Regions from separate parts of the Pseudomonas sp. E102 genome, predicted to be linked through region 3. Evidence: predicted binding sites of a transcription regulator. Region 3 holds the regulator's gene; each other region holds the start of a gene.
What was found. Region 3 encodes sigma-54, which starts transcription at its own class of promoters, with help from an activator protein. Its sites were predicted from a motif close to ANTGGCATNNANNTTGCTNT; they were not measured.

Region 1: the regulator sigma-54 is predicted to act here: its motif matches at 6,871-6,890, upstream of DOCECA_RS05370 (CmpA/NrtA family ABC transporter substrate-binding protein).
Region 2: the regulator sigma-54 is predicted to act here: its motif matches at 5,444-5,463, upstream of flgB (flagellar basal body rod protein FlgB).

Annotation. Positions count from the first base shown of each region.
Region 1 is NZ_CP084025.1:1,142,923-1,152,799, reverse strand. It holds gene DOCECA_RS05390 (sensor domain-containing diguanylate cyclase) at 13-2,397, opposite strand; gene rlmKL (bifunctional 23S rRNA (guanine(2069)-N(7))-methyltransferase RlmK/23S rRNA (guanine(2445)-N(2))-methyltransferase RlmL) at 2,539-4,809, opposite strand; gene rmf (ribosome modulation factor) at 5,342-5,557, shown strand; gene DOCECA_RS05375 (quinone-dependent dihydroorotate dehydrogenase) at 5,763-6,782, opposite strand; gene DOCECA_RS05370 (CmpA/NrtA family ABC transporter substrate-binding protein) at 7,017-8,228, shown strand; gene DOCECA_RS05365 (ANTAR domain-containing response regulator) at 8,243-8,818, shown strand; gene DOCECA_RS05360 (nitrate/nitrite transporter) at 9,278-9,877, shown strand, end outside.
Region 2 is NZ_CP084025.1:3,458,089-3,467,965, reverse strand. It holds gene DOCECA_RS15845 (MFS transporter) at 1-593, shown strand, start outside; gene DOCECA_RS15840 (flagellar brake protein) at 657-1,403, opposite strand; gene DOCECA_RS15835 (flagella synthesis protein FlgN) at 1,496-1,963, opposite strand; gene flgM (flagellar biosynthesis anti-sigma factor FlgM) at 2,012-2,326, opposite strand; gene flgA (flagellar basal body P-ring formation chaperone FlgA) at 2,499-3,263, opposite strand; gene DOCECA_RS15820 (chemotaxis protein CheV) at 3,342-4,268, shown strand; gene cheR (protein-glutamate O-methyltransferase CheR) at 4,323-5,150, shown strand; gene flgB (flagellar basal body rod protein FlgB) at 5,505-5,912, shown strand; gene flgC (flagellar basal body rod protein FlgC) at 5,916-6,359, shown strand; gene flgD (flagellar hook assembly protein FlgD) at 6,375-7,097, shown strand; gene flgE (flagellar hook protein FlgE) at 7,126-8,424, shown strand; gene DOCECA_RS15790 (ribonucleoside-diphosphate reductase subunit alpha) at 8,646-9,877, opposite strand, start outside.
Region 3 is NZ_CP084025.1:3,943,529-3,953,405, forward strand. It holds gene DOCECA_RS18055 (STAS domain-containing protein) at 9-314, opposite strand; gene DOCECA_RS18060 (MlaC/ttg2D family ABC transporter substrate-binding protein) at 323-976, opposite strand; gene mlaD (outer membrane lipid asymmetry maintenance protein MlaD) at 988-1,455, opposite strand; gene mlaE (lipid asymmetry maintenance ABC transporter permease subunit MlaE) at 1,455-2,252, opposite strand; gene DOCECA_RS18075 (ATP-binding cassette domain-containing protein) at 2,252-3,061, opposite strand; gene DOCECA_RS18080 (KpsF/GutQ family sugar-phosphate isomerase) at 3,334-4,308, shown strand; gene DOCECA_RS18085 (KdsC family phosphatase) at 4,308-4,832, shown strand; gene lptC (LPS export ABC transporter periplasmic protein LptC) at 4,840-5,412, shown strand; gene lptA (lipopolysaccharide transport periplasmic protein LptA) at 5,399-5,947, shown strand; gene lptB (LPS export ABC transporter ATP-binding protein) at 5,947-6,672, shown strand; gene DOCECA_RS18105 (RNA polymerase factor sigma-54) at 6,867-8,363, shown strand; gene hpf (ribosome hibernation-promoting factor, HPF/YfiA family) at 8,439-8,747, shown strand; gene ptsN (PTS IIA-like nitrogen regulatory protein PtsN) at 8,760-9,224, shown strand; gene rapZ (RNase adapter RapZ) at 9,227-9,877, shown strand, end outside.

The sequences.
Region 1 (9,877 bases), 2.8 Mb from region 3:
AGCGTGAAGCCATTATGCCAACTGCACCTCGACCCGATCCCGTCCTGCCTGCTTGGCCGCGTAAACCCCAGCGTCAGCCCGCAGCAGCAACGCATCGGCGCCTTCGCCGGCGCGCCAACCGGCCACGCCAAAACTGGCGGTGATGATGCCCACGTCGTCAATCGGCGCGCTGCGAAGACCATCCCACAACCCCAACGCCAGCGTGGAGGCGCTTTCGCTGTCGGTATCCGGGCATAGCACCACGAACTCCTCCCCGCCCAGCCGGCAAAACACATCGGTGCGGCGCAGTCGCTGGGTGATCCGCTGGCAGACCGCCTGCAACACCCGGTCCCCCACCGCATGGCCGTGCTGGTCGTTGATACGCTTGAAATGATCGATATCGAGCATGACCACCGTCAGCTCCCCGGAGCCACGTTCGACCCGGGTCATTTCCGTCGTCAGGCGTTCCTGGAAATAGCGCCGGTTGCGAATCCCGGTCAAGGCGTCGGTGACCGACAGCGCCCGCAGCTCTTCCTCGACGCGCTTGAGGTCCGAGATGTCGGAAATGTAGCCGTGCCATAACACGCCGCCGCCGGGCAACTGTTCGGGAGTCGCCTCGCCACGCACCCAACGCAGCCCGCGATGCGGCAGTTGCACCCGGTACTCCTCCCGCCAGGGGCTCAAGGTATCGGCCGAGGTGCGAATCGACGCGCGTACCCGTGCGCTGTCGGATGGATGGATACGCGAGAAAATCGCATCAGCGTGCCGCACCAGCACATCAGGCTCCAACTCATAAATGTCGCGGATGCCATCGCTGGCGTAGATCACACTGAACCCGCCGTTGAAATCCATCTTGAATTGATAGATGCCGCCAGGCACATGGGCGCTGAGTTTCTTCAACAGCAGATCCCTCGCCGCCAGCGCTTCGTGGACGCGCTTGCGCTCGGTGACGTCGATGCAGATCGCCAGGTGCCCGACCCATAATCCCTGCTCATCGAGCACCGGCGTAGCCAACATGTTGACCGTCAGGTGACTGCCGTCGCGGCGCACCAGGGTCCACTCACGAGCCTGTTGTCCACTTTGTTCGCCGCCCTCAAGCAGCATCGCGTGACATGTCGGGATCGGTTTTCCAAAGCGGGCCGCCAGTTGTGCGGCCCGGTGTTGCAACTCGCGGGGAACGTGGAGGCTCTCCAGGGTCATGCTTTGCAGGACGTCACAGCTGCGGTAGCCGAGCATCTGTTCGGCGCCGGCATTGAACGTAGTGATGACACCGCGCAGGTCGGTGGCGATGATCGCAACCTGGGTCGCGGCATCGAGCACGCCCCGCAGTTGGCCGTGGGTGCCGCGCAGTTCCGACTCCCGGGCCCGCAATTCCCGGGTGCGCTGCTCCACCAGTGCCAGGGCCCGCTGCCGTTGGCTGACCAGCGTATAAAACAACGCGCTCAGTAACAGGCTGAGCAATGCGCCCAGCACTGTCAGGCTTGTCACGCTGGAATGGTTGCTCGACAGGAACAGGCGGCTGGGACGCAATTCGACCCGGAAGTCCCGGTCCGCGAGGCGCAGTAATCGGGTCGCTGCCAAATCGCTTTTGCCCGGCTGGTCCGACGTCTCGTACAGCACCTCCCCATGATCGCCATCGGACAGGTCGATCACACGCATCGACAGATTGTCGCGGCCCGGCGCAGGCAGGTCATCGGCGACCAGCTGGCGCATGCTGACGGCGGCCACCACGTATCCGAACGGCTCACCGGCCAGATGCCGACTCACGGGGGCTGCGAGCACGACCCCGCGGGAAAAGGCCGGGTCGACCCCTATCAGGTTAACCGGTTGGGAAACCACCAGGGCGTTACGCTGGCGGGCCCGCTCCAGCGTCACACGGCGTAACGGCTGCGAAAGAAGATCCAGGCCCAGCGGCGAGCCATAGGACGGTTGGCTCTGGACGTACAGCACCGGTACGTATTCGTCCCGTTCGATGGCCGGGTGCAACATACCGGCTTCATCCTGTTCGCGAATGGTATAGGTGCCAGACACCTCGGCCCGCGCCTGTTGTTCAAACGGCTGCCGATCGTCCCGAAAGACCCGGGGCGCCCAGGCAAAGGCCCGGGTGCGCCGCAGCAGGGCTTCGGTGTAGCCATGGAACTCGCTGTTGGAAACCCCGGAGGAGTTGGCGAAGAAACGTCTCAGGCTGTCGAGGCGTTGCTCCTGGTCCTGGAAACGTTCCTGGAGGCGGCTATAGCGCTCTTCGGCTTGCAGTTCGAAGCGCTGACGCAATTGCTGGTTGAACAGGTTCAGCGTGCCCCAGGCCAGCAAACCGGTCAGCAGCAAGCCCGCCATCAGGACCAGGGACGCCACTAGCCATGCCGAAACATCTTCACTGATAAAGCCCAGGATTCTGGGACGCACCTGATGTAATGCCATACACATAACTCAGAAAGGGACCAGGCATATGTACAGCCCCGGCCACAGCCTAGTTATAGCTATCTGCCATCACTTTAGCCAGCCCCAATGATGCCCGGGAGCCTTGAATTTCAAGGCTCCCCTGGATCCAATGCCTCGAGATCAGCGCGCCATGATTTTCCAGGCGCGGTGGATTTTGCCGTTGCGGGCGAAGTCCGGGTCGATGGTCTTGGCGGTGATTTCCTCCACCGCGTAACGCTCGGCCAGGTTTTCTTCGAGCTGGAACTTGCGGAAGTTGTTGGAAAAATACAGCACGCCGCCCGGCGCCAGGCGCGCCATGGCCAGGTCGAGCAGTTGCACGTGGTCGCGCTGCACGTCGAACACGCCTTCCATGCGCTTGGAGTTGGAGAAGGTCGGCGGGTCGATGAAGATCAAGTCGTACTCGTCGCGACTGGCTTCAAGCCAGGCCATGACGTCGCCCTGCTCCAGGCGGTTCTTGTCCGAAAAGCCATTGAGGGACAGGTTGCGTCGCGCCCAGTCCAGGTAGGTTTTCGACAAGTCGACGCTGGTGGTGCTGCGCGCACCGCCCTTGGCGGCGTGGACGCTGGCGGTCGCGGTGTAGCAGAACAGGTTCAGGAAACGCTTGCCGGCTGCCTCCTTCTGGATCCGCAGGCGCATCGGCCGGTGGTCGAGGAACAACCCCGTGTCCAGGTAATCCGTGAGGTTGACCAGCAGCTTCACGCCGCCTTCGCTGACCTCGGTGAATTTGCCTTGGGCACTCTGGCGCTCGTACTGTTTGGTGCCGCTCTGGCGCTCGCGGCGCTTGATGACCACGCGGCTCTTGTCGACATTCAAGGCCTGGGGAATCGCCGCCAGCGCATCGAACAACCGGGCCGAGGCCTTTTCCGGATCGATGGATTTGGGCGCGACGTATTCCTGGACGTGCACCCAATCGTGGTACAGGTCGATGGCCATCGAGTATTCGGGCATGTCGGCATCGTAGACGCGATAGCACTCCACGCCCTCACGCTTGGCCCACTTGCTCAGCAACTTCAGGTTTTTCTGCAGCCGGTTGGCAAACATCTGCCCGCCTTCGCTCAGGCGCGCCTGCTCGATCACCGGGGCGGGTGCCGGGGCTGGCTTGATGGGGTTGCCGTTCTTGTTGTACTGGCGCTCCTGGGGGACATCCGGGGCCTGGTCGTAGGCGGATTGTTCACGCTCGGCCTGGCGTTGTTCCGGGGTGCGACGCTCGCCCGTGACGAACTGATCCGGCAGCACCTTGATCAACAGCAGCTTGCAGGGCAAGGCGCCGTTCCAGAACGAATATTGCTTGTGGCTGCGAATGCCCATGCGCTTGCCCAGGTCCGGCGCGCCGGTGAACACCGCCGCTTCCCAGTTGAGGCAGGCCTGGCGCAGGCGTTCGCCGAGGTTCTGGTAGAGATACAGCAGGCTGGCTTCGTCACCCAGACGCTCGCCATACGGTGGGTTGCAGATCACCAGGCCCTTCTGGTTCTGGTCCGGGCGTGGTTCGAAAGTGGCGACTTCGCCCTGGTAGATCTTGATCCACTCGCTCAGGCCCGCGCGTTCGACGTTGTTGCGGCCCGGCTGGATCAGCCGTGGGTCGGCCTCGTAGCCACGAATCCACAACGGCGGCTTGGCCAGTCCGGCGGCGGCGCGCTCGGTGGCCTCCTCATGGAGCTTGCGCCACAGCGCCGGCACATGGCCGAGCCAGGCGGTAAAGCCCCATTGCTGACGACGCAAGTTGGGCGCCATGTCGGCGGCGATCATGCCGGCTTCCACCAGGAACGTGCCGACGCCGCACATCGGGTCGGCCAGCGCCCCGCCTTCAGCGGCAATGCGCGGCCAGCCGGCGCGGATCAGGATCGCGGCGGCGAGGTTTTCCTTCAATGGTGCGGCGCCTTGCTGCAAGCGATAGCCGCGCTGGTGCAGGCTGTGGCCCGAGAGATCCAGGGAAAGGATCGCTTCGCCACGGTCCAGGCGCAGGTGGATGCGCAGGTCCGGGTTGAGCTTATCGATGGAAGGACGGTCGCCCGAAGGGGTGCGCAATTTGTCGACGATCGCGTCCTTGACCTTCAAGGCGCCGAAATGGGTGTTGTCGATGCCCGAGCCGTGACCGCTGAATTCCACCGCCAGGGTGCCATCGGGCAGCATGTGGTCTTGCCAATCGACATCCAGTACGCCGTGGTAAAGGTCTTCAGCGTCCTTCATCGGGAAGCGCTTGAGCACCAGCAACACGCGGTTCGCCAGGCGCGACCATAGGCAGAGCCGATAGGCTGTCTCCATGTCAGCGCTGCCGCGAACGGCCGAGGTGTGCTCGCGCGCCTCTTCAAGGCCAAGCCCGACGGCTTCCTCAAGAAGCAGGCCTTCGAGGCCCTTGGGACAGGTGAGGAAGAGTTCGAAACGGTCGGACATGGGATTTCCAGAGCCTTTGGCTAAGTGGGCCGGGCAACGCATTGCCGGGCCGGGTTCAATCAGGTGCTTTTCTCAAGAGCACCCGCGTGGCACGAGCGTGTGCCGTTCCGTACTCGCCGCTCAGGTTCAAAGAGCTTAGATGCGTGTACAGATAAAAAAATTCTGTGCAACAAATTGTGAAAAGTCACCCCTTTCGTCGAATAGTACCCGAGTGCAACAGGGGGACATTCTCATCCGACCATGGCGACCGCCTTTCGGCGCAGGGCTGATCATACAGGGGTCTTGCTCAAAAGCGGGTGTTGAACATCATGTTACTTATCGCCCTAGCATCTTTAATGTTACGTGCTTATGACAAAACGATCATTCCATCCGTGTGACGCTTTGGTTAGAACTCACCACAGGTTGACGTCGCAACGGCGTCAACACCTCGGCTCGTCACGCCGGCAACGAGCCGCCAACGGCAGAATGATTCTGCCCCGGCCTCAATAGAGGTCGACGCTAAGCAACAGTCAACAAGTGAGGGCAACACCCTATGAGAAGACTTAAGCGTGATCCGTTGGAAAGAGCATTTTTACGCGGTTACCAATATGGCGTTGGTGGTAAATCCCGTGAGCTTTGCCCCTTTACTCTACCGTCGGTACGTCAAGCCTGGATCAATGGCTGGCGGGAAGGACGCGGCGACAACTGGGACGGTATGACCGGCACTGCGGGTATCCATAGACTCAACGAACTTCACGCCGTCGGCTGACACAGGGCTTATTACTCAAGAACTCGACAACTTGACATCCAAACCGATTTAACCACGCACGTCCCATCCGGACGGCGGGCCACGGCCCAAGGGGCTCCTTCTGGAGCCCTTTTTAATGCCCGGGATTCGCGGATTTGAGCTGAAAACACTGTGTGGCGAGGGGCTTTATCCCCTCGCCACAAATGGACCTCACCAACCTAAGGAATCACCCCAACGCCGCAATCGCATCCACCGACTCTCGAATCAGCGCCGGCCCCTTGTAGATGAAACCCGAATAAACCTGCACCAGGCTTGCCCCAGCGGTGATTTTCTCGGCGGCATGCCGGCCTTCGGTGATCCCGCCCGCCGCAATGATCGGCAAGCGTCCCGCCAGTTCACCCGCCAGGATTTTCACGGTATGGGTGCTCTTGTCACGCACCGGCGCACCAGACAAACCGCCCGCCTCGTCACCGTGTTCCAGCCCTTCGACGCCTTCGCGTCCCAGGGTGGTATTGGTGGCAATCACCGCGTCCATGCCGGTCTCGATCAGGGCCTGGGCCACTTGGACGGTTTCCTCGTCGCTCATGTCCGGGGCGATCTTGATGGCCAACGGAACATGCCGGCCATGGATAACCGCCAGCTCCGCGCGGCGCCGGGCCAGGTCGGCGAGCAATTGCTTGAGGGAGTCACCAAATTGCAGGCTACGCAGCCCCGGAGTGTTCGGGGAGCTGACATTTACGGTGACATAGCTGGCATGGGCATAGACCTTGTCCAGGCAGATCAGATAGTCGTCGACGGCGCGCTCCACCGGGGTGTCGAAATTCTTGCCGATGTTGATGCCCAGCACGCCCTTGTACTTGGCCGCCGCGACACGGGCCAGCAGGTGATCGACGCCCAGGTTGTTGAAGCCCATGCGATTGATGATCGCCTCGGCCTGAGGCAGACGGAACAATCGTGGCTTCGGGTTGCCCGGCTGTGGCCGCGGCGTCACGGTGCCGATCTCGACGAAGCCGAAACCCAGTTGCGCAAAGCCGTCGATGGCGGCGCCATTCTTGTCCAGGCCCGCCGCCAACCCGACCGGGTTGGGAAATTCCAGGCCCATGACCGTCACCGGCAGTTTCGCCGCAGCCTTGCACAGCAGACCGTTGAGGCCCAAGCGCCCGCCCGCGCCGATCAGGTCCAGGGACAGGTCGTGGGAGGTTTCCGGGGAGAGTTTGAACAGCAGTTCACGGGCCAGGGTGTACATGGGCGGCTTTGACTCGGGCGACGAAATGAGGCCGCGATTATAGCCGCGCAACGGCGTCGCAAGCGAGGCGCTCGCACAAAACCGCAGCGCTGGCATATGCCTTGCACCTTTTTGGTCATCAGCGCCCCATGCCAACGACGGAATGAGTGCCGCACTGTTTCAAAGGACAACGGCGTCGGCGTCCGGCCTTCCTTGGCCCGGACACGGCGCTTTTTGATGTGGAAGGTGATATCGATGAATGAAGTTCCAGCCACGCCCCTGGCCTGGGTCAATGGCAGCGATGCCCCGGAAAAAAGCGCGATCAATCTTGGCTTCATGGCCCTGAGCGACTGCGCCCCGGTGGTGGTGGCCGCCACCCAAGGCTTCGCCCAACCCTACGGCCTGACCTTGAACCTCAAGCGCCAGGCGTCCTGGGCTAACCTGCGGGACAAGCTGGTCAGTGGCGAAATCGACGCAGCCCACAGCCTGTACGGCCTGATCTATGCCGTGCACCTGGGCATCGGCGGCGTCGCGCCCACCGACATGGCCGTGCTGATGGGGCTGAACCAGAACGGCCAGAGCATCAACCTGTCCCACGGCCTCCAGGCCCAAGGCGTGACCAGTCCTGAGGCACTGGAACAGCACGTGCACCAAACTCGCCCGAAACTGACGTTCGCCCAGACGTTCCCCACCGGCACCCACGCCATGTGGCTCTACTACTGGCTCGCGGCCCAGGGCATTCATCCTTTATCGGACGTCGACAGCGTCGTGGTGCCACCGCCGCAAATGGTCGCGCACTTGCAAGCTGGTCGTATCGACGGTTTTTGCGTGGGCGAACCCTGGTGCGCCAGCGCGGTGAAGCAGAACCTTGGTTTTACCCTGGCGACCACCCAGACGATCTGGCCCGATCACCCGGAGAAAGTCCTCGGCTGCACCCGCGCTTTCGTCGAGCAATACCCCAATACCGCCCGGGCATTGGTCATGGCGATCCTTGAAGCCAGCCGTTTCATCGAGCAAAGCGTCGAGAACCGTCGCAGTACCGCGCAATTGCTCAGCGCGCCCGAATACCTCGATGCGCCGCTGGATTGCATCGAGCCGCGCCTGCTGGGCATCTACGCCGACGGCCTGGGCAACAGCTGGCAGGATCCCCATGCCATGCGCTTCCACGGAGGCGGCGAGGTGAACCTGCCATACTTGTCCGACGGCATGTGGTTCATGACACAGTTCCGCCGCTGGGGCCTGCTGCGCGAAGACCCGGACTACCTGGCCGTCGCGCGCCAGGTCCAGCAACTCGAGCTGTACCGTGAAGCTGCTGCGACACTGGGCATGACGCCCCCAGGCCAGGACATGCGCAGCAGCCAACTGATCGACGGCACCACCTGGGACGGCACGGACCCGGCCGGGTACGCCCGCAGCTTCAAACTGCACGCCTTGAGCGATGCGGCTCCCCTTCTCGCCAGCCGCTGACAGGAGCCACGATTATGCTGCGTATCCTGCTGATCAACGACACCGCGAAAAAAGTCGGCCGCCTTAGAGCGGCCTTGATTGAGGCCGGCTTCGAAGTGATCGACGAATCCGGCCTGACCATCGACCTGCCAGCGCGCGTCGAAACGGTGCGTCCGGACGTGATCCTGATCGATACCGAGTCACCCGGACGCGATGTGATGGAGCAAGTAGTGCTTGTCAGTCGCGACCAGCCGCGACCGATCGTCATGTTTACCGACGAGCACGATCCGGATGTGATGCGCCAGGCCATCAAGTCGGGTGTGAGTGCCTACATCGTCGAAGGCATCCACGCCGCGCGCCTGCAACCGATCCTTGATGTCGCCATGGCGCGCTTCGAAAGCGACCAGGCCCTGCGCGCCCAATTGCTGGCCCGCGACCAGCAACTGGCTGAACGCAAGCGCATCGAACTGGCCAAGGGCATGCTGATGAAGATGAAAGAGTGCAACGAGGAACAGGCCTACACGCTGATGCGCCGCCAGGCCATGAGCCGCCAGCAGAAGCTGATCCAGGTGGCGGAGCAGATCATTGCGATGAATGAATTGCTTGGCTGAAAGCCTTGTAGTGCCTGGCCTGCCCCATTCGCGAGCAGGCTCGCTCCCACAATAGACCGCAGCTCCACTGTAGGAGCGAGCTTGCTCGCGATTGCAATCCCGCTTTCAACATCTCAATCGACTGACCCACCGTCATCGCGAGCAAGCTCGCTCCCACATTGATCTCAGGGTGAACGCAGCACTTTGCGAACGCCCCCGACCCACTGTGGGAGCGAGCCTGCTCGCGATAGCCATCCCCCTCCCTCGGGTTGGCACAGATCTCGCTTAAGCAACCCCACAGGTAACCAACGGCGGTTGCCCCACCTACGACAAAGACGTCGCACACCCTCTTGCCACTCAGGCAATCCGGGTTGCGGCGTTTTTTTGTTTTGGTCCCGCGGGACCGGTGGTGCGACCACAGGCGGCGCACTGCTCAAAGCACTGACTCATTTCTCGAGACTTTTACAGCTGAGGTGCGCGATGAATTCAAGCTTCTGGAAATCCGGCCACACCCCGACATTGTTCGCGGCCTTCCTCTATTTCGACCTGAGCTTCATGGTCTGGTACCTGCTTGGCCCGTTGGCGGTGCAGATCTCTGCCGACCTGCACCTGACCACGCAACAGCGCGGCCTGATGGTCGCCACCCCGATCCTCGCCGGTGCCGTACTGCGCCTGTTCATGGGCCTGCTGGCCGACCGGATTTCGCCGAAGACCGCCGGCATGGTCGGTCAGGTGATCGTCATTGGTGCGCTGTTCTGCGCCTGGAAACTGGGCATCCACAGCTACGAGCAAGCGCTGCTGCTAGGCCTGTTCCTCGGTGTGGCCGGCGCTTCGTTCGCCGTGGCCCTGCCGCTGGCCTCCCAGTGGTATCCGCCGCAGCACCAGGGCAAGGCCATGGGCATCGCCGGGGCTGGCAACTCGGGCACCGTGCTCGCCGCATTGATCGCACCGGTCATGGCCGTGGCCTTCGGCTGGACCAACGTGTTCGGCTTCGCGCTGATCCCGCTGGTGCTGACCCTGGTCCTCTTCGCCTGGCTGGCCAAGAACGCCCCCGAGCGCCCCAAGGCCAAATCCATGGCC
Region 2 (9,877 bases), 490 kb from region 3:
GTTACGATCGGGCCCTGTTGATCCGCTGCTTCGCACTGGCCCTGGTGGTGTGTGCCTTGCCGCTGGCCATCCTGTCGAAGGCGCCGCTGGAAGTATTGTTCATCGCCGGTTTCTGCTGTTCGTTGGTGCAGTTTTGCCTGTACCCGCTGGCGGTCGCGTTTTCCAATGACCACGTCGAGGGTGATCGCCGGGTGTCGCTCACCGCGATGCTGCTAGTGACCTACGGCGTGGGCGCCAGCATCGGCCCGTTGGTGGCCGGGGTGCTGATGAAGCTGTACGGCAGCCAGATGCTCTATGGCTTTTTTGCCCTGTTTGCGTTGCTGCTGGTATGGCGGATCCGGCCGAAAGCGGTCACCAACCTGCACCAGGTCGACGACGCGCCGCTGCATCACGTGGCCATGCCGGACAACATGACCAGTTCACCCTTGGTGGCGTGCCTCGATCCGCGGGTCGACGAGCAAGTGGTGCAGGAGCAGATGCAGGCCTCGCCCAATCCGGACGTCGAGCCCGAGCCTCAACCTGAATTGGAGCCGGTCACCGAAGGCGCCAACGACGAACTGCCACCGTCCGATTTCACCCAGGCCAGGCCCTGAGACCGGCATAAAAAAAGGGCAATCCTTGCAAAGGGATTGCCCGTTTTTATAGCGCGCCGGAAATCAGAAATCGTCTTTATCGAACCGACGGGCTTCACGCTGCAATTGATACACGAAGCGTTCCACCTGGCGTTGTACCAGGCCGCTGATGTTATGGAAGCGCACGCCTGCGAACGTGGTGTTGATCCGCTCTTCGAAATGCAGGTAGCGCAGCTCCACCGGCGCGGTCATGCTGCCAAACGGTAGGGCGGCGATGAAGCGCTCGTAAACCTGGCCCAGCTGCAGCCGTTCAGTGATATCGCCATCGAAGCGCAGCTTGCAGCCGGTTGCGGAAATATCCAACAGCTTGCCATTCACCGGTGATTTGAGCTTGTCGCCTCCCAACTCCACGTTCACCAGTTGCGCCAGTTTCAATGCGGCCCGGAAGGCGTTGCGGCGTTGGTGATAAACCACTTCTTCAGGCAAGGCGCCGCGATAGCAGCGGCCATCGCTCGATTCCTGAATGGTCAATGGGCCGTTGCCCTCCCACGCGATGCGCACGCCGTCATGGAAACCCTCGACGCGAAACGGCTCGCCGGCCAGTAGGAAACGTTCACCGTCCCGAGGAATCATTTCGTCCAGGGCGATGGTGTTCGTTTCGCGATCGACATCCACCAGGTAACTCTGGAACCGCTGGCTGCGCTCGTGGAAGGTGATGATCAGCGGGTCGTGACTGTCTTGCAGCATCCGCAGATTGCCGGAGATTTCCAGAGGGGTGGCGAGGACCTTGGGCGGCTGCGGAGCATCATCCGCGTTTGAGGCATTGAACACGGTGGGTCAATCTCCAGGCAAAATACGACTACAAAGAGCCAGCATTTTGCCAGCATGTATCGCGCGTTGATAGTGCTCCGGCATCGTTCGCTTCATGCCTGGCTGAGCGGGCGGTGCTTGACCATTTTCGCGGTCGAGCCGCGAGCGTCATAGAGCGTCGGGATTTCGCCGCCATTGAGAATACGCAACTGATTGGCGGTGGCGGCCTGTTGCATCAGGATAGACTGGCCGTTTCGAGCATTGGCGGCCTGGCACTGGTTGAGCAGGTCGTTGAGCACGGCGCTTTGCGACAACAGCTGATCGCCGATCGACGATTGGCTGGCCAATTGCTCAAGGCCACTGTTATCGGCGGGCAGGTTGAGGCTGGCGAGGATTTCGCTGCGCTTGCGGCCATGCTGGTCGAGCAAAATGATCAATGCCTGCTTTTGCGCCAGAATATTTTCCAGCAGGGGCATGTCCCGCCCGTGCAATGCCAGGGCTTCGGTCTGCAACAGCTCCAACAATTGTTGCGCTGGAGCAAAGTCGTCGATGATCAGTTGCAATAAATGAGTGTCGTGCATGGCTGGCCTTGGGTCTTAAGCGTCCAAAAGCCTGGCGCAGGCGGGGGCCTAGCGCTGGGCTTCGAAGTTGAGCAGCTTGCTGGCTACACGGTTGCTGTCGACTTGATAGCTGCCATCGGCGATTGCTGCTTTCAACGCGGCCACGCGGGCGTTGTCGACGACAGGTTGATCGCGCAGCTTGTCAGTGACCTTCTGCAACTGTTGAGCCTCATTGCTGAGGTGTACCGATTCCCCGTTGCTGACAGTGGCGGCCTGGTCGGCTGGCTTGGATTTGTCGGTTTCGACGGTTTCCTTGCTGGCGCTGGTGCGCGCAGTGCCTGTCAGGGGCGAGGAGCTGTTTAAACGATTGAAATCGATGACCATGGTAAAAAACCTCTGGGTATTTGGACGCTTGCCATGTTTTCGGCCATCCCCAAAAAAACTTTAGGCTCATTTTTCAAATGAACGAGCGCACGTCCGCGCTTGCCTTCGTACAAGGCACAGTCTAGGGAACACCGAGGTCAAGCGCCAGCCTGTCTACCCTCCTTACAGCCTCTTACATAGCCACTTCCACCTGGCCAGGCGCTATCACCTGTGCCTTGATGACCCGTTGGGAATTGAGGTTTTTCACCCGAATCTGTTCGCGCATGCCACCGTTGGCCAGGGCCTCGCCGGGCATCCGCACGGCCAGGGTGCCGCTGCGAGCGGTGATGACCACCTGGTCGCCCTTGCGAACCACCTCGGCCTGTTCCAGATGCACCTGGGTCACCACCTGGTCGGCGACCATTGGTCGGACAAGTTTCTGCCCAATGGCCTCATCGACGGACGTCAGGAAACCCTGGCTGATCTGGCTGACGTCGCGCTCACGCAGCACCACGTCCTGCGGCTCGACGATCCCGGCCCGCTTGAGTGGGCGAGTGGTGGTGACAATTTCCCGGTACAGGCGCACTTGAGCGGGCACGAACACCGTCCAGGGCGCGGCGCTATCGCAACGAACCTTCACCGTGACGCGGCCCAGGGGCCTGGCCGGGCTCTCCAGCGAGGCAGTCAATTCCTTGTCGCACATCGGCATCCGCAGGCGCGGGTCGAGCTGGTTGACTTCAATCTCGTAGCGACCTTCGGTTTGACTGGTTGCCAGATAGTCTTCTACGGTGAACTCAAGAAAGCCCTGAGTGACGCCGATAAGGAGATCAGGCAAGGTTACCGCAGCGGCACCAAGGGCAGGACCGCCCGAAGCGAGCAGGCAGGCAGCCAGCAGTGCACCGAGCCAGTGGCGGCAGTGAGTGGTCAGGCGTCGAGAAAATGTCGTTTGTGCGTTCATGCCGGTTCAATAGCAAGCCCCGTGCCGTTTAGTGATGAATGCGCGTCGGACACATTAGCGTTAGGTAGGAGTCAGGGCATGGCGGGAGTGATGGATTCGGTAAACCAGCGCACACAGCTGGTGGGTCAGAATCGCCTGGAGCTGTTGTTGTTCCGTCTCGACGGCCGACAATTGTATGGGATCAACGTGTTCAAGGTTCGCGAGGTGCTGCAATGCCCCAAGCTGACCCTGATGCCGAAATCCAGTCCCGTCGTGTGCGGTGTGGCGAATATCCGGGGAGCGACCATCCCGATTCTCGACCTGGCGATGGCGACCGGTTCCGGCCGACTGCTGGACCAGAGCAATCCGTTTGTGATCATCACCGAGTACAACACCAAGACCCAAGGGTTCCTGGTGCGATCGGTGGAGCGCATCGTCAACATGAACTGGGAAGAGATCCATCCACCACCCAAAGGGACCGGCCGCGACCACTACCTCACGGCGGTGACCCGGGTCGATAACCAGTTGGTGGAAATCATCGACGTGGAGAAAATCCTCGCCGAAGTGGCGCCGACCCCGGAAACGATTTCCGTTGGCGTGATAGATGCCGAGACCCAGCACAAGGCGGTTTCCCTGCGGGTGCTGACCGTCGACGACTCCTCGGTGGCCCGTAAGCAGGTCACGCGTTGCCTGCAAACGGTCGGCGTCGAAGTGATTGCGCTGAACGATGGGCGGCAAGCGCTGGATTACCTGCGCAACCTGGTCGACGAAGGCAAGAAGCCGGAAGAGGAGTTCCTGATGATGATCTCCGACATCGAGATGCCGGAGATGGACGGCTACACGCTGACATCGGAAATCCGCAGCGACCCGCGCATGCAAAAGCTGCACATCATCTTGCATACTTCGTTGTCTGGGGTGTTCAACCAGGCAATGGTCAAGAAGGTCGGCGCCGATGACTTCCTGGCCAAGTTCCGGCCCGATGACCTCGCTTCCCGAGTCGTCGAGCGAATCAAGTCAGCAGGCTAAAGGTCGGGCGCGTTGTGCGCCCGGCAAGTCAATACAGTGAAAAGAGGCGGTATTTTGTCTACGGGTAATTTGGATTTCGAACAGTTCCGGGTCTTCCTGGAAAAAGCCTGTGGCATCTTGCTTGGTGAAAACAAGCAGTACCTGGTGTCGAGCCGTCTCAATAAGTTGATGGAACAACAGGGCATCAAGTCATTGGGCGAGTTGGTTCAGCGTATCCAGACCCAGCCGCGCAGTGGCTTGCGCGAGATGGTCGTGGACGCCATGACCACCAACGAAACCCTGTGGTTTCGTGACACCTATCCCTTTGAGGTATTGAAGAACAAGGTATTGCCGGCGGCCATCAAGGCCAGCCCGGGCCAGCGCCTGCGGATCTGGTCGGCGGCCTGTTCGTCGGGGCAGGAACCTTATTCCTTGTCGATGTCCATTGATGAGTTCGAGCGCACCAACATTGGCCAGTTGAAAGGCGGCGTGCAGATCGTCGCCACCGACCTGTCCGGGACCATGCTCAACAACTGCAAGACCGGCGAGTACGACAGCCTGGCCATCGGCCGCGGCCTGTCGCCCGATCGCCTGCAACGTTATTTCGACGCCAAGGGACCGGGCAAATGGGTGGTCAAGGCGCCCATCAAGAGCCGCGTGGAGTTTCGCTCGTTCAACTTGCTGGACAGTTACGCCAGCCTGGGCAAGTTCGACATCGTGTTCTGCCGCAACGTGTTGATCTACTTTTCCGCTGAGGTGAAGAAGGACATCCTGACGCGCATCCACAGCACCCTGAAACCGGGTGGTTATCTGTTCCTGGGTGCATCCGAGGCGTTGAACGGCTTGCCGGACCATTACCAGATGGTCCAGTGCAGCCCGGGGATCATTTACCAGGCGAAGTGATTGGCTTGGATGGTAGAACGGGAGTCCCTAGGGGCTCCCGTTTTTTTTTGCGTGCTCATATTCAATCACCACTGTCCCCTGTGGGAGCGAGCTTGCTCGCGATAGCGGTATTGCAGACGACATCAACGTTGACTGACAGACCGCCATCGCGAGCAAGCTCGCTCCCACATTTTGATTTCCTTTGCCTGGATGAAAGCGGCAGAAAAGCGGCATCCGGCGGAAACCGATTGCCGCTTTTCTGGCATTGCCGCTTTGCCGTTGCCCGCAAAGCCCCGGTTTACGGGCTTTCGGAAAGTGGCACGGCGCTTGCTAAAGCCTTCGTACGTACATTCTGGTCACCCAAAGGTTTCCGACATGAGCATCAGCTTCGATAAAGCGCTCGGTATCCACGAACAGGCCCTGAGCTTCCGCGCCCAGCGTGCCGAAGTCCTGGCCAACAACATCGCCAACGCCGACACGCCGAACTACAAGGCCCGTGACCTGGACTTTTCCAAGGTACTCGCCGAGCAGAACGAGAAGACCAAGAACGGCCACTTCGCCTTGAACATGACCAACAGCCGTCATATCGAAGCCGAAGGCGTAGGCAGCGGCGACGAATCGTTGATGTATCGCACGCCGATGCAGCCCTCGGTCGACCAGAACACCGTGGACGCTCAACTGGAACAGTCCAACTACGCGGAAAACTCCGTGAACTTCCAGGCCAGCTTCACCCTGCTCAACAGTAAATTCAAAGGGCTGGTATCGGCCCTGCGTGGAGAGTAAGTCATGTCGATCGCGAGCGTTTTCAACATCGCCGGCAGTGCCATGAGTGCCCAGACCACTCGCCTGAACACCGTCGCCAGTAACATCGCCAACGCCGAGACCGTTTCGTCGAGCATCGACCAGACCTACCGCGCCCGTCACCCGGTGTTCGCCACCATGTTCCAGGGTGGCCAATCCGGCGGCAGCGATTCGCTGTTCCAGGACCAGGACGCGGCGGGGCAGGGCGTACAGGTGCTCGGCGTCGTTGAAGACCAGAGCAACCTCGAAGCACGTTACGAGCCAAACCATCCGGCCGCGGACGCCAAGGGTTATGTCTATTACCCGAACGTCAACGTCGTCGAAGAAATGGCCGACATGATTTCCGCCAGTCGTTCGTTCCAGACCAACGTCGAAATGATGAACACCGCCAAAACCATGATGCAGAAGGTCCTGACCCTCGGTCAGTGATAAGGGGCGATTCATATGAGCGTCACCAATACAACAGGCGGTTTGAGCCTCAACGAGATTCTGGCCAACTCCTCGGTCAAGACCAATACCAAGGCCGATGGCCTGGGTGCGGCGACCAATGCGGCGAGTGGCAACCAGGAATTGGGCAAGGATGCGTTCCTGCAACTGCTCGTGACCCAGCTGAAAAACCAGAACCCGCTGGAACCCCAGGACAACGGTGAGTTCGTGGCCCAACTGGCGCAATTCAGCAGCCTGGAAGGCATCACCACGCTCAACGAAACCGTGAGCGGCATTGCCGGCAACTACAACTCGTCACAAGCGTTGCAGGCTTCGTCCCTGGTCGGCCGCTCGGTGATCGCTCCGGGTGACAAGGCCGTGGTCGACACCTCCAAGAGCCTCAACGGCACCGTGGTGGTTCCGGCGGCGGTGTCCTCCCTCACCGTCAAGATCATGGACAAGGATGGCAAGACCGTCCGCACCATCGATTTGGGCAGCCAGAAGTCGGGCAACTCTGCCTTCATCTGGGACGGCAAGAACGACGCGGGCACGACGGTAGAGTCGGGCACGTACACCTTCGCGGCCTCGACCACCATCGATGGCAAGGCCACGTCGCTGATCACCAACCTGCCGGCCACGGTCAGCAGCGTGACGATCAGCCAGACGGGCGGTGAGCTGATGCTCAACCTGGCCGGGCTGGGCAGCATCGCCCTGTCCAAAGTACAAACTATTGGTATGTAGAGCCGACTAACCGGCAAAAGGAGTCAACATGTCTTTCAACATCGGCCTTAGCGGTCTCTATGCAGCCAACAAACAGCTGGACGTGACCGGCAACAACATCGCCAACGTGGCGACCACCGGTTTCAAATCGTCCCGCGCGGAATTCGAAGACGTCTACTCGGCCACCAAGCTGGGTTCGGGCAGCAAGACCGTCGGCAACGGCGTGCGCCTGGCCAACGTTTCCCAGCAGTTCGGCCAGGGTGACGTGAACAACACCGGCAACGTGCTGGACATGGGGATCCAGGGCCAGGGCTTCTTTGTCCTGAGCAACGACGGCTCCCTGAGCTACACCCGTGCCGGTACTTTCAAGACCGACAAGGAAGGCTACGTCACCAACAGCGATGGCACGGCTCGTTTGCAGGGCTATGGCGTGGATGCCAACGGCAAGATCCTCAACGGTATCCTGACCGACCTGCGCATCGACACCTCGAACCTGCCGCCGCAAGCCACCAGCCTGGTTTCGTCGACCATCAACCTGAACTCGACGGCGACGCCGATCACTGCCGCGTTCAACCCGGCTGACACGGCGACCTTTACCAAGCAGTTCACCACCCCGATCTACGACACCCAGGGTAACCAGCACTCGATGGACCAATACATGGTCAAGACAGGCTCCAATACCTGGAACGTCTATACCTTGATCGATGGTCGTAACCTCAATGGCAGCTTGCCGACCACGACCGGTGCGACCGCGCCTGTTCCTTCCACCATGAACTTCGATTCGAGCGGCAAGTTGACCACGGTCACCACTCCGCCAGCGACCGTTAACAGCGATCTGGTGTTGACCGGCTGGGTTCCGGGCACCGTGACCAACGGAACCTGGACCGCCAACGGCGCCGCCAGCGCACCGACCATCACGATTTCGATGGGCAACACCACTCAGTTCAACGCCGACACCGCTCGTTCGATTCCTGCCCAGAACGGCTACGCCACCGGCCAGATCACCAACCTGACCATCGATGGCAGCGGTGTGATGCTCGCCAACTTCAGCAACAACCAGACCAAGCCGATCGGCCAGATCGCCCTTGCCAGCTTCACCAACGAGCAAGGCCTGCAGCCAGTAGGCGGCACCAGCTGGAAGGAAACGTTCGCCTCGGGTATCCCGGGCTACGATGCTCCACAGACCGGCACCCTGGGTTCGATCGTCTCCAACTCCCTGGAGGAGTCCAACGTCAACCTGACCAACGAATTGGTCGAGCTGATCAAGGCGCAGAGCAATTACCAGGCGAACGCCAAGACCATCTCTACCCAGAGCACCATCATGCAGACCATCATTCAGATGGCTTGATGCCGAAGGTCGCTTGAAAGCTGCACAAGGAGCCCCTCGAAAGAGGGGCTTTTTCATGAGCTTCAGTTTTGTATTGCTTGGGCCTGCCTCTTCGCGAGCAGGCTCGCGAAGAGGCAGGCCCAGGCGCCTACTTTTCGCCAGGCAAAAGAAAACCCCCGATAAACCAGCGGTCTATCGGGGGCTTCTTTCAGCGGGCGCCTTTAGGCGCCTACCCGCTCAGCTTATTGGCAAGCTTCGCAATCCGGCTCATCGATCGCGCAGGCTTTTGGCACTGGCGCAGGTCCTGCTGGAGCAGCCAGGACTGAGTCATCACCGTGGTTGCCGCCAGCGGAAACCGCGTTCAGCTTGCCGGTGTTGATGGTCGACTTCTCGGTGCTGGTGGCGGCCAAGGCACGGAGGTAGTAAGTCGTTTTCAGGCCACGGTACCAAGCCATGCGGTAGGTCACGTCCAGCTTCTTGCCCGAGGCGCCGGCGATGTACAGGTTCAGCGACTGAGCCTGGTCGATCCACTTCTGGCGACGGCTGGCGGCGTCTACGATCCACTTGGTGTCCACTTCGAACGCGGTCGCATAGAGCGCTTTGAGCTCTTGCGGGATGCGCTCGATCTGCTGCACCGAACCGTCGTAGTACTTCAAGTCGTTGATCATGACCGAGTCCCACAGGCCGCGGGCCTTGAGGTCGCGAACCAGGTACGGGTTGATCACGGTGAATTCGCCCGACAGGTTCGATTTCACGTACAGGTTCTGGTAGGTCGGTTCGATCGACTGCGACACGCCAGTGATGTTGGCGATGGTGGCGGTCGGTGCGATGGCCATGATGTTGGAGTTACGGATGCCTTTCTGCACACGGGCGCGAACCGGTGCCCAGTCCAGGGTTTCCTTCAGATCCACGTCGATGTACTTCTCGCCGCGCTGGGCGATCAGGATCTGTTGCGAGTCCAGCGGCAGGATGCCCTGGGACCACAGCGAACCCTGGAACGTCTCGTACGAACCGCGCTCGTCGGCCAGGTCGCAGGAAGCCTGGATCGCGTAGTAGCTGACCGCTTCCATGGACTTGTCGGCGAACTCGACCGCAGCGTCCGAACCGTACGGGATGTGCTGCAGGTACAGCGCGTCCTGGAAGCCCATGATGCCCAGGCCGACCGGACGGTGCTTGAAGTTGGAGTTCTTCGCTTGCGGCACCGAGTAGTAGTTGATGTCGATCACGTTGTCGAGCATGCGCACGGCGGTGTTCACGGTGCGTTGCAGCTTGGCGGTGTCCAGCTTGCCGTCGACGATGTGGTTCGGCAGGTTGATCGAGCCCAGGTTGCAGACCGCGATCTCGTCCTTGTTGGTGTTCAAGGTGATCTCGGTGCACAGGTTCGAGCTGTGGACCACGCCCACGTGCTGCTGCGGGCTGCGCAGGTTGCACGGGTCCTTGAAGGTCAGCCATGGGTGGCCGGTCTCGAACAGCA
Region 3 (9,877 bases):
GTTGTGAATCAGGGGTGCTCCAACAGCTCGGTCAATTCGCTGACCTGGGCTATTTCGCGCATGTCCTCAGGCATCCCACGGATGCTCCACGTCTTGCCGGCGGCCTTGGCGTCGCGCATGAAGCACAGCAGGAGGGACAGACCGACGCTGCTGGACTTCTCCACCGCCGAGCAGTCAATGACCAACTCGGCGGCCTTGGCGGATTGGATCAACGCCTGGCCCTGCTTGCGCAAACCCGGGCCGGTGCGGTAATCCAGCACGCCACTGAGCAGCAACTCGCCAGACTCGCCCAGGCGAATGGCCGACTCACTCACCGACGCATTCATTGTTGCTGCTTCTCTTGGGCATCTTCGGCAACTTCCTTCGCCTTGGCGACTTCACCCGCCCAACCGTCGATGGTCTTGTTCAGGTCGTTGCCGTTGCGCTGCATCGCATCGGCGAATTGATCGCGGAACAACTTGCCGATGTTGATGCCGTTGATGATCACGTTGCGTACTTTCCACTCGCCGCTGATTTTCTCGAGCGTGTAGGACACCGGATATACGGCGCCGTTATTGCCCTTGACCGTCATGCCGACGCTGGTGCGATCACCTGACTCATCCTTGGCCGGATCGACCGTGATGCCCTGGTTGTTGTACTCGAGCAAGGCGTTGCCATAGAACTGGAACAGGCTGCGCTTGAAGTTTTCCTGAAAGCGGGTCATCTGCTCGGGCGTAGCCTTGCGCGAGTATTTGACGGTCATGATGCTCTTGGAAATGCCATCGGCATCCACGACCGGCCCGACGATACGGTTCAGGGATTCATAGAACGCACCCGGGTCCTGCTTGTACTTTTCCTTATTGGCAGAGAGATCCGCCAGAAGTTGATCCGTGGTGGTCTTGATGATGTCGTGCGCCGAAGGCGCCGCCACGGCATTGCCCATCAGCGGCAGGGCCGCCAGCAAGACCAGCAGGCTGCGTCGCAGGATAGAGATCATTCAATAGCTCCTCATTTGGCGTCTTTGTTCACGGTATTGAGCAGGAATTTACCGATCAGGTCCTCGAGCACCAGGGACGACTGTGTATCGTGGATGGTCCCACCGTCCTTGAGCAAGGCATCTTCCCCACCCACGCTGATACCGATGTATTTCTCGCCCAACAGCCCAGCCGTGAGAATCGATGCAGTGGAGTCAGTCGGCAGGTTATCCACCCGCTTTTCCAGTTGCAGCGTTACCCGACCGGTGAAACTGTCGCGGTCCAGATCGATTGCCGTGACCTTGCCGATGGTGACACCGGCCATGGTTACCTTGGCTCTGACCGTCAAACCGGCGATATTGTCAAAATAAGCGTAAAGTTTATAAGTATCGGTGCTCGCGGTCGGCGCCAGTCCACTGACTCGCAGGGCCAGCAGCAGCAAAGCCAGGATGCCAGCCAGCAAGAAAAGGCCGACACCGATTTCCAGGGTGCGGTTTTGCATCAGAAATCTCCAAACATCAAGGCGGTCAGAATAAAGTCAAGGCCCAGGACGGCCAACGAGGCATAGACCACGGTCTTGGTTGTGGCACGGCTGATCCCCTCTGACGTGGGCTCACAGTCATAACCTTGGAACACGGCGATCCAGGTGACCACGAAAGCGAATACGGCACTCTTGATCACACCGTTGAGCACATCGTCGAGAAAGTCGACGCTGTTCTGCATGTTGGACCAGTAGGAACCTTCATAGACCCCCAGCCAATCGACGGCCACCCATGAGCCTCCCCAGATCCCCACGACACTGAAGATCATCGCCAGCACCGGCAGCGAGATGAAGCCGGCCCACAGGCGCGGGGCAATGATGTACTTGAGCGGATCGACACCAATCATTTCCAGGCTGGACAACTGCTCGGTGGACTTCATGTTGCCGATTTCAGCGGTCAACGCCGACCCGGCACGCCCAGCGAACAGCAGCGCCGTCACCACGGGCCCGAGCTCGCGCAACAAGGTCAGCGCGACCATTTGCCCGACCGCTTGCTCCGATCCATAGCTGGACAGGATGCTGAAGCCCTGGAGCGCCAGTACCATGCCAATGAAGATGCCCGAGACGACGATGATCACCAGGGACATCACCCCCACCGAATGCAATTGCTTGACCAGCAGGCCAAAACCGCCTCCGGTCGAATTGCGTCCGAGCAGTGCGTGCATCAGGAACAGCGTGGAACGCCCCAGCACGGCCAGCACGTCGATGCCGGAACGGCCGAACAGGCGAATTCTTTCTATTAATGATTTCTTGCGCATCAGCGCTTCCCCAGCAGATCGGTACGGTAATCCGTGGCCGGAAAATGAAACGCCACCGGACCGTCCGGGTCACCTTTCATGAATTGGCGAATGCGTGGGTTGTCCGAATCCTTCAATTCCTTGGGCGTACCCTGCCCCAGCACCTGGCCATCGCCAACGACATAGATGTAGTCGGCGATGCTCGCGGTTTCGGCCAGGTCGTGGGACACCACGATGCTGGTGATGCCCAGGGCGTCATTGAGCAGGCGGATCAACCGCACGAGCACGCCCATGGCAATGGGGTCCTGGCCAACAAAGGGCTCATCGTACATGAGGATTTTTGGATCGAGGGCGATGGCCCGCGCCAACGCCACGCGACGCTTCATGCCACCGGACAGTTCATCCGGCATCAAATCCAGGGCCCCGCGCAGCCCGACGGCCTGCAGCTTGAGTAAAACGATGTCGCGGATCATTTCGTCCGGCAGTTCGGTATGGACCCGCAGGGGAAACGCCACGTTCTCGAACACATCGAGGTCGGTAAACAGCGCGCCGCTCTGGAACAGCACCCCCATATGCTTGCGCGCATCGAACAAATCGCTGCGCGACAACTTTGGAAGGTTCTGGCCATTGACCCAGACTTCGCCGGCGCTAGGGCGCAGTTGTGCCCCCATCAGCCGCAGCAGCGTGGTCTTTCCGCACCCGGAAGGCCCCATGATGCCGGTCACCTTGCCGCGCGGGATGCGAATATCGATGTCATTGAAAATGCTGCGCGTCCCTCGCTTGAAGGACAGTCCCTTCAGCTCGACCGCGTAGGCGTTGTCGGCACTCATCTAAACTCCTTGCGATGCAGCCTCATATCCGAATGCCCAGGCCAACCGACAAATGCCGGTACCGCCGGGCACACGAACCGGCGGCGAACTATATCACTGCAAGCGTCAGGCGCCCAAGGCCAACCCCCCGCCCGTTAAGCCTGGCTTAAGGTAAAACACCACATTTTATGTCCAGCCTTGCAACCGTTCGAACAAAGCGTGACGAACTAACGTGAGGGAATCGTTCATTACCGCTATAATCGCCGCCTTTTCATCGGGCTATACGATCTGACATGAGCCAATCCAGCGACCTGATTCAATCGGCACAACGTACCATCCGCCTCGAGCTCGAAGCCGTACAAGGCTTACTGGCCCACATCGACGCTGATTTCGTACGTGCCTGCGAGATGATTCTGGCCAGCAAGGGCCGCGTGGTCGTGGTCGGCATGGGTAAGTCCGGCCACATCGGCAACAAGATCGCCGCCACGCTGGCGAGCACGGGCACGACGGCATTTTTTGTCCACCCGGCCGAAGCCAGCCACGGCGACATGGGCATGATTACCCGGGACGACGTCATCCTGGCCCTGTCCAACTCCGGCTCGACCAATGAAATCCTCACGTTGCTGCCGCTGATCAAGCGCCTGGGCATCCAGATGATCAGCATCACCGGCAACCCGGACTCCCCGTTGGCCAAGGCCGCCGAGGTGAACCTCAATGTCCATGTCGAGCACGAAGCCTGCCCGCTGAACCTGGCCCCGACCTCCTCCACCACCGCGGCACTGGTCATGGGCGATGCCCTGGCCGTGGCCCTGCTGGAAGCCCGTGGCTTCACGGCGGAGGATTTCGCCTTTTCCCATCCCGGTGGCGCGCTGGGCCGTCGCCTGCTGCTGAAAGTCGAAAACGTGATGCACGCCGGAGAAGAGCTGCCGCAGGTGCAACGCGGCACGCTGCTCAAAGATGCGCTGATGGAAATGACCCGCAAGGGCCTGGGCATGACCGTGATCCTCGAAGCCGACGGCAAGCTCGCCGGGATTTTCACAGACGGCGACCTGCGCCGCACCCTCGACCGCGCGATCGACATTCGCAACGCAACCATCGACGAAGTCATGACGCTGCACGGCAAGACCGCACGCGCCGACATGCTGGCCGCCGAAGCCCTTAAAATCATGGAAGACCACAGGATAAACGCACTGGTGGTAGTGGATGACGAAGACCGCCCGATCGGCGCCTTCAACCTGTCCGACTTGCTGCGTGCTGGAGTAATGTAATGACGACCGACCTGCTGCAACGGGGCAAGACCATCAAGCTCGCCGTATTCGACGTCGACGGTGTACTCACCGACGGCCGCCTTTATTTCCTCGAAGACGGCAGCGAATTCAAGACCTTCAACACACTCGACGGCCAAGGCATCAAGATGCTGATGGCCTCGGGCGTGCAAACGGCCATTATCAGCGGCCGCAAGACCCCGGTGGTCGAACGGCGGGCGAAGAACCTGGGCATCCCCCACCTTTACCAGGGCCGCGAAGACAAACTGGTGGTTCTGGACGAGCTCCTTGGCCAACTCAATCTAAGCTATGAACAGGTCGCCTACCTGGGCGACGATCTGCCGGACCTGCCGGTCATCCGTCGGGTCGGCCTGGGCATGGCAGTGGCCAACGCAGCGGCGTTCGTGCGCGAGCACGCCCATGGCGTCACCACGGCAAGGGGCGGCGAAGGTGCAGCCCGTGAATTCTGTGAACTGATCCTGCGTGCCCAGGGCCACCTCGAAGCGGCCAACGCCGCATACTTGTGAGCCATTTATGCTAAGCAAGAAGATTCGCACCATTCTGGTGTTCAGCTGCATCGCCGCGATTTTCGCTGCGGTGGGCTATTGGAACATCAGCCCGGAACGCTTCCTTGACCAACCCGCGGCCAAGGTCGAGGAAAATGACATCGACTGGTATGCGACCAATACGCATACCCTGCAATACCTGCCGGACGGAAAGGTGCAGTACGAGATGACGGCCGACAAGGTCGATCATGTAAAGGCCAGCGACGTCACGCTGGTGACCAAACCGGACCTGAACATGTTCCGGGGTACCGAATTTCCATGGCACGTGCAGAGCGAACGGGCCGAGGTCAATCCCGGCGGCACCGAAGTCGAACTGATCGACTCGGTGCGCATCGCACGGACCGATGAAAAGAACCGTACGACCATCATCACCAGCAGTCGCATGACGGTCTTCCCGCAGCGAGAATATGCGCAGACCGAGCAACCCGTTAGAATCGACGGCGCTGGCGGCGTGTCGACCGGCGTGGGAATGAAGGCGTATTTGAAGGAAAGCAGGATACACCTGCTATCGAAAGTAAGAGGACAGTATGAAGCTCGCTAAAACCCTCCCTATTTTGCTCAGTCTGGGCGCTGCACTGGGAAGCGCGAGCGCCTGGGCCCTTCCCAACGACCGCGACCAGCCTATCCGCATCCAGGCCGACGACGCGCAACTGGACGACAAGAACGGTGTCGCCACCTATAAGGGTGACGTGATCATTACCCAGGGCTCGATGAAGGTGACCGGCAATACCGTCACCATCACCCGCACCCAGTCCGGCGACATCGACGTAGTGACATCCGTGGGCAACCTGGCGTACTTCGAACAGTTGCAGACCGCAGGCGACACCAAGCCTGTGCAGGGTTACGGGGTCACCATCCAGTATCACGCCGCCCAGGACCGCGTTGTATTGATCGACCGCGCCAAGGTCGTCGACAAGGACAACAACGTGACCCAAGGCGAGAAGATCGTCTACGACACGGTCAAGAAGCTGGCCAGCGCCGGCCGTGCCACTGGCAGCAAGGTGACCGAACAGCGTCCGCGGATCGACATGGTGATCCAGCCGAAAAAGAAAACCGACGAGCAGAAGGCGCAGTAATGGCAACTCTGAAAGCCCAGCACCTGGCCAAGAGCTACAAGAGCCGCCAGGTTGTGCGCGATGTCAGCCTGTCCATCGACAGCGGCCAGATCGTTGGCTTGCTCGGCCCCAACGGCGCGGGCAAGACAACCTGTTTCTACATGATCGTCGGGCTGGTTCAGGCCGACCAGGGCCGCGTACTGATCGACGACCTGGATGTCAGCCACCAGCCGATGCACGGCCGGGCGAAGGCCGGTATCGGTTATCTGCCGCAAGAAGCGTCGATCTTCCGCAAACTGTCGGTGGCCGACAACATCATGGCCATCCTCGAGACCCGCAAGGAGCTCGACAAGGCCGGCCGCCGCCAGGAATTGGAGAGCCTGCTGCAGGAATTCCATATCAGCCACATTCGCGACAACCTGGGCATGAGCCTGTCCGGCGGCGAACGTCGTCGCGTGGAAATTGCCCGCGCCCTGGCTACCGCGCCGAAATTCATTCTGCTCGACGAACCCTTCGCCGGCGTAGACCCGATTTCGGTGGGCGACATCAAGCAGATCATCCATCATCTCAAGGCCAAGGGGATCGGCGTGCTGATCACCGACCACAACGTGCGCGAGACACTGGACATCTGCGAGACCGCCTATATCGTCAACGACGGCCAGTTGATCGCCGAGGGCGACTCGGCCACCATCCTGGCCAACGAGCTGGTCAAGGAAGTGTATCTGGGCCACGAGTTCCGCCTTTAAGCCACGAAGCCTCAGGCGAAGGCCTGGGTGGCGCCGAATGTCCGATGACGACCCGTGGGCACTCTCAATTAATTGAAGACGCCCCCTAGGCAAACACTTCAGTTTCAGGCATATAATTTGCTTAAGTTTGGCGCTCCGGCGCCCTGTAGTGGATGGCGCATGTGCGCCGGCAAATAAGGTGTTAAGCCCCTGCCATGAAACCATCGCTAGTCTTGAGAATGGGCCAGCAGCTGACGATGACACCGCAGCTGCAACAGGCCATCCGCCTGCTCCAATTGTCGACCCTGGACCTGCAACAGGAAATCCAAGAGGCCCTGGAATCCAATCCGATGCTCGAACGCCAGGAAGAGGGCGACGACTTCGACAACACCGATCCACTGGCCGACAATGTCGAGCAGAAAACCACCCCGGAAATCCAGGAACCAACCTACCAACAGGAAGCCGCCCCCACGGTGGACAACCTTGAGGATGGCGAATGGAACGAGCGCATTCCCAACGACCTGCCCGTGGACACGGCTTGGGAAGACGTCTATCAGACCAGCGCCAGCAGCCTGCCGAGCGGCGATGACGACGAATGGGATTTCACTACCCGCACGTCCGCCGGCGAGAGCTTGCAGAGTCATCTGCTCTGGCAACTGAACCTGGCGCCGATGTCCGATACCGATCGCCTGATCGCCGTGACCCTGATCGATTGCATCAACAACCAGGGTTACCTGGACGAGACGCTGGAAGAAATCCTCGAAGCCTTCGACCCCGAGCTCGACATCGAGCTGGACGAGATCGAAGCCGTCTTGCATCGCATCCAGCAGTTCGAACCCGCCGGCATCGGTGCTCGCAACCTGGGCGAATGCCTGTTGCTGCAGCTGCGCCAATTGCCCGCCAAAACCCCGTGGCTGGCCGAAGCCAAGCGCCTGGTGACCGATTACATCGACCTTTTGGGCGGACGCGACTACAGCCAACTGATGCGTCGCATGAAGCTCAAGGAAGATGAACTGCGCCAGGTCATCGAGCTGGTGCAAAGCCTCAACCCGCGTCCTGGCTCACAGATCGAATCCACCGAGCCCGAATACGTCGTCCCCGACGTAATCGTGCGCAAGCACAACGATCGCTGGCTGGTGGAGCTCAACCAGGAGTCGATGCCCAAGCTGCGCGTCAACGCCCAGTACGCAGGTTTCGTCAAACGCGCCGATACCAGCGCCGACAACACCTTCATGCGCAACCAGTTGCAGGAAGCGCGCTGGTTCATCAAGAGCCTGCAGAGCCGCAACGAAACCCTGATGAAAGTCGCCACCCAGATCGTCGAGCATCAGCGCGGCTTCCTGGAATATGGCGACGAAGCGATGAAGCCGTTGGTCCTGCATGACATTGCCGAGGCGGTGGGCATGCACGAATCGACGATTTCACGGGTGACCACCCAGAAATTCATGCATACCCCTCGGGGCATCTATGAATTGAAATACTTTTTCTCCAGCCACGTCAGCACCTCCGAAGGCGGCGAATGCTCGTCCACGGCCATCCGCGCGATCATCAAAAAACTGGTCGCTGCGGAAAATCAGAAAAAGCCGTTGAGTGACAGCAAGATCGCTGGTTTACTGGAGGCACAAGGCATTCAGGTGGCCCGCCGTACCGTCGCCAAATACCGCGAATCCCTGGGGATCGCACCTTCGAGCGAACGCAAGCGGTTGATGTAACAGGCCACGCCACAGCGTTCCAGTGGCAGGCACCCAGCCTGCCGCTTTATGCACTGGCAACGAAGGAGAAGCTGTATGCAAGTCAACATCAGTGGACACCAACTGGAAGTGACCGAACCCCTGCGCACCTACATCGGCGAAAAACTCGACCGATTGGAGAGGCATTTCGACAAGATCACCAACGTGCAAGTCATTCTGAACGTCGAAAAGCTGAAGCAGAAGATCGAAGCCACACTGCATATTCCCGGCGGAGAAGTGGTTGCCAATGCGGAGCATGATGACATGTATGCCGCGATTGACCTGCTGACCGACAAGCTGGATCGCCAACTCAAAAAGCATAAGGAAAAGACCCAGAGCCTCCTCCAGGGCGCAACCGGTCGTTAACCCCCCCAATCCATGATCCGACTAGAAACCATCCTGACCCCCGGCCGTTCCCAGGTGAACGCGCCGGGTGGCAGTAAGAAGAAAGCCCTCGAACAAATTGCCAACCTGATCCACCGCGAAGTGCCGGATCTGGAAATGCAGGACGTCTTCGAGGCCCTTATCGCCCGTGAAAAACTAGGCTCCACCGGTTTTGGCAACGGCATCGCCATTCCACATTGCCGCCTCAAAGGCTGTACGTCGCCGATCAGCGCGCTACTGCACCTTGAAGCGCCCATAGATTTCGACGCCATCGACGGCGCCCCGGTCGACCTGCTGTTCGTATTGCTGGTTCCGGAAGCGGCGACCGATGCGCACCTTGAGCTGCTGCGCCAGATCGCCAGCATGCTGGACCGCAAGGAAGTGCGCGAAAGACTGCGCAGCGCAACGAGTAACGACGCTTTGTATCAGGTTGTCCTGGACGAGCAGAACGGTCATTAAACATGCGCATGATCATCGTCAGTGGCCGCTCCGGCTCCGGTAAAAGTACCGCCCTCAATGTGCTTGAGGACAGCGGCTACTACTGCATCGACAACTTGCCGGCAGGCCTGCTTCCGGAGTTGGCCGAGCGCGCCCTGATCCACACCGAACTGGCGCAACCGCTGGTCGCCGTGTCGGTCGATGCCCGTAACCTGCCCAGCCACTTGTCGCGCTTCCCCGAACTGCTCGAGGAAGTGCGCAGCCGCCATATCCAATGCGATGTGCTCTACCTGGATGCCGACGAAGAAACCTTGCTCAAGCGTTTCTCCGAAACTCGCCGGCGCCATCCACTGAGCAATGCGAGCCGCTCCCTGGCCGAAGCGATCCATGACGAAAGCCAACTGCTCGGGCCCATCGCGGACCTGGCGGACCTCAAGCTCAACACCACGAACCTGAACCTGTATCAACTGCGCGACACCCTCAAGTTGCGCCTGCTGAACCAGCCAGAACCGGGTACGGCCTTTCTCGTCGAATCGTTCGGTTTCAAACGCGGAATGCCGGTAGATGCCGACCTGGTGTTCGATGTCCGCTGTTTACCCAACCCTTATTGGAAACCGGAACTGCGCGAGCAGTCCGGGCTGGACCAACCGGTAATCGACTACTTGGCCGCCCAG